2 regions of the Exiguobacterium sp. s143 genome follow, and region 2 is predicted to be linked to the other one. Evidence: predicted binding sites of a transcription regulator. Region 2 holds the regulator's gene; the other holds the start of a gene.

Region 1 (3,230 bases), on a different contig from region 2:
CGGAAAAGGAACGATTGATTCACGAACATGTTTTGTTGTTACCTGAATGGCAACAAGCGACCTGTGTCGCGATCACGTTAGCTTTTCGAAATGAATGTGATACAAGAATGCTGATTGAACAAGCGTGGCAAGAGGGAAAGACGGTCTTGATACCAAAAGTAGTCGGAGACGAGATGGTCTTTTATGAACATGGACCAGAAGATCAACTGCATGCAAATCAGATGGGGATTGCTGAACCGACCGCTTCAGCACGTCGCGCTTCACTTGCTCAAGCAGAGCTTTGCCTTGTTCCGGGTCGTGCTTATCGACGGGACGGATATCGGTTAGGGTGGGGAGGAGGCTATTACGATCGTGCACTCGTGACATATACAGGTTGCAAAGTATCGATTGCCTTTTCTGAACAACTTCTTTCAGATTTCGAAGTGGAAGCCTTTGATATTCCAGTTGACCTGATCGTTACTGACTTAGAGGTCATCCGATGCTAAGCGCGACCATTTTGTTTTGTCTATTGCTGGCTTGGACCGGACGATCTTTTCGTTTATTGACGACAAGTGGTGCGATCATGACCCTGCTCGTCGGTAGTGGTGTCTCATTCGGATTCGGTTGGCAAGGATTAGTAGTACTCTTACTCTTCTTTGGTAGCTCGAGCTTGTTATCGAAGGTCGGACGATCTAGAAAACAATCGGTCGACTCCATCGTTGAGAAAGACGGCGCGCGTGACGGATGGCAAGTCCTTGCGAATGGAGGGGTAGCGTTCGTTGCTGCCTTAGCGTATGCCATGACGATGGATTTTGCGTATCTCTTGTTATTTCTATTCGTCATCGCAGCATCGAATGCTGATACGTGGGCATCTGAAATCGGACCGCTCTCAAGACGTGATCCGTGGTCTCTCAAAACGTTACGACGGGTACCAGCAGGAACAAGTGGAGCGATGTCGCTGATTGGAACGATCGGTACGATTGCAGGAGCTGCGTTCATCGCTGTAGCAGCGCATTGGATATTTTCTCTTTCTTTAAGACACGTCTTACTCGTAACAAGTATCGGTGTACTCGGGAGCCTACTGGATACACTATTTGGAGCAGTAGGGCAACGCGTTTACCGATGTACGATTTGTGGGGAATACACGGAAAAGCGAGAGCACCATGGTCAACCGACAGCTTACGTTTCAGGCATTCGATTTTTAGGGAATGACGCTGTCAATGTCTTAACGAGTGGTTTGGCAAGCGGAATCGGGTTTATCATCGTTCGATTTTGGTAACTGGAAAGTATATGAGTATGTAATTCCTTATGTTAGGATATCAATGACACAAAATGGACAAATGTGATTAATTTCACATGATACAAAGAATGTGAAAGATGTTACAATTTACTTGTGAGATAGTTAACAAACTCTTAGGACGAATGGAAGGGTGGACATAACGATATGGAATTACATGCGAAAGTGACACGAGTAGCCCTCATTGGAGCTGGTGCAGTCGGTTCAAGCTTTGCCTATCAGATGTCAACAGCTGGACTTTGTGAAGAACTTGTCATCATTGATGTCAACAAAGCCAAAGCAGAGGGCGAGGCAATGGACTTAAACCACGGAACACCATTTAGCTCTTCACCGATGCGAATATGGGCTGGCGACTACGCGGACTGCCGCGAAGCGGAAGTCGTCGTCATCACGGCAGGCGCTCCACAAAAACCAGGTGAGACAAGACTCGATCTCGTTGCAAAGAATGCGTTGATCATGAAAGAAATGATTCGTCAAATCATGGATTCCGATTTTGATGGTATCATCGTCGTGGCTTCTAATCCGGTTGATATCATGGCGCATCTTGCCTGGAAATATTCTGGTCTTCCGAAATCCCGCGTATTTGGATCAGGAACGGTGCTTGATACAGCACGCCTGCGTCAAATGCTCGGAGAATACTTTCACATTGATTCCCGAAATGCCCATGCCTATATTCTTGGCGAACATGGTGATACGGAATTCGCTGCCTGGAGTAACAGCCGTATTTATGGAAAAACGATTGATGAACTACTTGCTGAAGACGATCGTTATTCTCAAGCAGATCTTGATCAAATCTACATCAACGTCCGAGATGCTGCTTATCATATCATCGAGCGCAAAGGGGCAACCTATTATGCGATTGGGCTTGGGCTCGTTCGGATCGTTCGTGCCATCCTCGGAAATGAGAACTGTCTGTTGACGGTCGGTGCGCATGTCGATGGGCAGTACGGAATTTCCGGTATCCATATTGGAGTTCCTGCCATCATCAATCGTCAAGGTGTGCGTGAAATCATTGAAGTCTCATTGACGGATGAAGAGTTGAAGAAATTCCATCATTCTGCTGATGTATTACGTCAGACGCTTGAACCCGTCTTGCAAGGATAAGCGTACGCATCATGATGAAGGTATTACGAAATAAAGTAGCAAAAAACTCAAGTGTCGGACTTGCTTCATATTGTCCACACTTGAGTTTTTTTGATGTAGAGAACGAATACATCAAAAATCACATCTATTCGTCCGGTAGTAAAAAGAAAAAAATCTAGGTTTTATTTTACTAGAAAAGGGTTAAGTAAGAGATAGAAGCATTTTTACGTCATTTTTTTGTACGTCATGATACCCAAAAAGGAGAGAACCGACAGTCATGTATACTTTTCGAAAACTAACTAAAGAGGATGCAGAACAATACTGGAATCTACGCCTTGAGGGATTAAAAAATCATCCAGATGCATTCGGTCATTCGTTTGATGATGAACAGCAAACCCCGCTCCGCGAAGTACAAGAAGGACTTGAGGGAGAACCCGACTCCGATGAGGTTTGGCTTGGTATGTTCGACGGTGATACATTGTTTGGGTTTGGTCAGGTCAAACCATATGAATTGTCACGTGAATCGCATAAAGCGATGATTTCTGGAGTATACGTATCACCTGAATATCGCGGAGGTACTGGTCGCGCTTTAATGGAAGCCTTAATCGAGGAAGCGAAGAAGTTACCGGACGTCGAGCAAGTCATTCTTGCCGTTTTATCAGGAAACGAAGCCGCACAAAATCTTTATGAGTCGCTCGGTTTTGAAGTATATGCCGAAGATCCAGATTCCGTAAAATTAGAAGACGGCACATATCGTGATGATATTTGGATGAAGAAGTATGTCTAAGTTCTTCAGATGGTGTGGAAAGAAGCTGTAGCAAAAAAAGTGCTACAGCTTTTTCGCATGGTATCCGTAGGATATCAGTATCGG
Region 2 (3,230 bases):
TTTCGCGAGCGCGAGACGTCCGCGTTCGCCACCGGATAACTCATGGACGATCTTGAAAACATCGTCACCGCTAAACAGGAATTGCCCGAGGACAGACCGAACTTCTTGTTCACGCATCAGTGGCCATTCGTTCCAAATCTCATCGATGACACGGTTCCGGTCATTGAGTTCCGCCTGCTCTTGATCGTAATAGCCGATCGAGACGCCGGTTCCGAAACGGAAATCACCGAAGAGGGGGCGCAAGCGACCGACGAGGACTTTTAGAAGCGTCGACTTTCCGATTCCGTTTGGGCCGACGAGTGCCAGTGATTCACCGCGTTGCAAGCGGAACGTGATGTCTTTTGAGACAGCTTCTTCGTAACCGATCGCCAGTTGATTGACTTGAAGAACGTCGTTCCCACTTTGTTTTTCAATCGGGAAGGAGAGGACCGTACTACGCTCATCCCCATCTGGTCGATCGAGCCGGTCGACCTTCTCGAGTCGTTTTCGGACACTTTGGGCACGTTTGGTCGTCGTCGCCCGGGCGATGTTCCGTTGAATAAAGTCCTGCATCTTTGCAATCTCTTCTTGCTGCTGTTCAAACTGCTTCATTTCCTGATCGTACAAGGCCGCTTTTTGCTCCAAGTACTTCGTATAGTTCCCCGTGAACTTACGACAGACATTGCGCGACAGTTCGTAGACGACATTGACGACTTGGTCGAGGAAGTACCGGTCGTGCGAGACGATCAGGACGGCACCACGATAACCACCGAGGTAGCTTTCAAGCCAAGCAAGCGTATCGATATCGAGGTGGTTGGTCGGCTCATCGAGAATGAGGAGCTCTGGTGCTTGCAGGAGCATCTTTGCTAAGGCAAGCCGTGTCCGTTGACCACCGGATAATGTCTGAATCCGGCGCGAGTAATCATCCGGATAAAAGCGCATGCCGTGCAAAACGGAGCGGATATTTGCTTCGAACTGATAACCACCCGCTTCTGAGAAGTCGTGTTGCGCTTGATCGTATGTCTTCAAGAGACGATCGTAAGCGACCGGGTCGTTCAAGATATGCTCCATACCCATTTCGATTTCCATCCGGCGCAATGTCCGTTCTTGTTCTTGGAGATGTTCAAAGACGGTCAGCATCTCGTTCCAGATCGTCTCGTTCGATTCGAGACCACTGTCTTGCGCGAGATAACCGATTTTGACATCCTTGCCTTTCATGATGTCACCCGAGTCATGACTGAGTTCGCCAGCGATGATTTTGAGCAAGGTCGATTTACCGGCACCGTTTCGTCCGACGAGCGCAATCCGGTCCCGCTCTTGTACTTCCAATTTGATATTTTCTAAAATCGGCTCGACGCCGAATGATTTCGAGAGTTGGTTGACTTGTAAGAGTATCATTTCCATCCATCCTTCCACCCTTTAGTCTATCACGAACAAAAGCGCGAGGTCCTGCGGAATATATTATTTGTGACTCTATGTGAAGTGGTTTACAATCAAGGAGAGTAGAAAGCTTTTTGCAAAGATTTGGGTGCCACGATGGATGTGGCCGAAGGGGGAACTGCAGGATGAATGGACCAGACACAAAAATTCCACAAGCGACAGCAAAACGGTTGCCGCTATATTATCGCTTCATCCAAAGTTTATACAATTCAGGCAAGCTCCGCGTCTCTTCTGCTGAGTTAAGCGAGGCGGTGAAGGTTGATTCAGCAACGATTCGTCGCGATTTTTCCTACTTTGGGGCATTAGGGAAGAAGGGGTATGGATACAACGTTCAACATCTCTTAACGTTTTTCCGCAAAACCTTGAATCAAGATGAGGTGACGAATGTTGCCTTAATCGGGGTCGGTCATCTCGGAACAGCGTTTGCAAATTATAACTTTTTAAAGAATAATAGTACTCGGATAGTCGTTGCGTTTGATGCGGACGAAGAGAAGGTCGGAACAACGACGCATGACGTTCCAATCTATCATGTTTCGGACATGAAAGAACAAATCGAAGCGAATCAGGTCGATGTTGCCATCTTGACGGTTCCATCCCAGTTCGCGCAGTCAGTAGCGGATGAGTTAGTCGAGTATGGTGTGACAGGCATCCTGAACTTTACGCCTGCACGGTTGAACGTGCCAGCGAGCGTCCGGGTCCATCACATTGATTTATCGATCGAGTTGCAGTCGTTAGTTTATTTCATGAAGCATTATTCGCAATCAGCTGAAGGAGTGAAATCATAATGGAAAACCTTATTCCGCTCACACTAGGTATCGGACCTGCGAGCATCGGATTAATCGCGGTCGTCGCATTGATCATTTTCGGACCGAAGAAGTTACCAGAATTCGGACGCGCTGCAGGTCAGACATTGAAAGAGTTCAAGAATGCCACGAACGGCATCATGGACGACGATAAAAAGGACGAACCGAAAGAGAAGTGATTGAATCATGACGGTTGATCAAGAGCAAAGCATGACGTCGCACCTTGACGAACTGCGTAAGCGGATCGTCTGGTCGCTTATCATCGTCGTCGTCCTGTTCGCTGTCGCATTTCCGCTCGTCCGACCGCTCGTTCGCTTCTTGCAAGCGGACTTAAAAGAGCTCGGCATCGGTTTGAATGCCTTCAACGTCGCCGATCCTTTAATGTTGTATTTAAATCTTGCGTTCATCATTGCGCTGATTTTAGCGTCACCGTTCTGGATGTATCAACTCTGGGCATTCGTCCGACCAGGACTTTATGACAAGGAGCAAAAAGCGACATTGACGTATATTCCGGTCATCTTCTTTCTATTTTTGGCTGGCGTAGCCTTCTCGTATTTCTGGTTGCTTCCCTTCTTGCTTGAAGTCTCAACGGATCTCGGGAAAGAGCTTGGAATCGAACAAGTCATCGGAGTGGAGAACTACTTCAGTTTCTTAATCCGATTGACGATGCCGTTCGGTCTTCTGTTCCAATTGCCGGTCGTGACGATGTTCCTGACGCGTCTTGGTCTCGTGACGCCATATTTCATGCGAAAGAATCGGAAATATGCGTACTTTGTGCTGTTCGTCGTTGCGGCATTGATCGCACCGCCGGATGTGACGTCACACTTGATGATCTCGGTGCCATTGTTCGTTCTCTATGAGATCAGCATCTTGATTTCTGCGCGGACGTACAAAAAGGTCTTGATCCTCGAGCAACAGGCAGAGCTTGAACGACAGGCGGATTTGATGCGTGAATTGAATAAATGAATCGTGAATTCCTTCCGACGATTTTGGAAGGAATTCTTTTTT

Evidence for each region. Region 2 encodes Rex, which represses fermentation and respiration genes when NADH is low (regulators of the CRP and FNR family bind a similar motif). Its sites were predicted from a motif close to TTGTGAAATATTTCACAA; they were not measured.
Region 1: KNQ03_RS09330 (L-lactate dehydrogenase) is a predicted target of Rex. The motif match lies at 1,320-1,337, and genes of this name have one in related genera.

What each region holds. Positions count from the first base shown of each region.
Region 1 is NZ_JACSMX010000002.1:216,231-219,460, forward strand. Features, by position in the region: gene KNQ03_RS09320 (5-formyltetrahydrofolate cyclo-ligase) at 1-485, shown strand, start outside; gene KNQ03_RS09325 (DUF92 domain-containing protein) at 479-1,258, shown strand; gene KNQ03_RS09330 (L-lactate dehydrogenase) at 1,424-2,380, shown strand; gene KNQ03_RS09335 (GNAT family N-acetyltransferase) at 2,637-3,146, shown strand.
Region 2 is NZ_JACSMX010000001.1:1,564,837-1,568,066, reverse strand. Features, by position in the region: gene KNQ03_RS08150 (ATP-binding cassette domain-containing protein) at 1-1,377, opposite strand, end outside; gene KNQ03_RS08145 (redox-sensing transcriptional repressor Rex) at 1,545-2,204, shown strand; gene KNQ03_RS08140 (twin-arginine translocase TatA/TatE family subunit) at 2,204-2,401, shown strand; gene tatC (twin-arginine translocase subunit TatC) at 2,409-3,188, shown strand.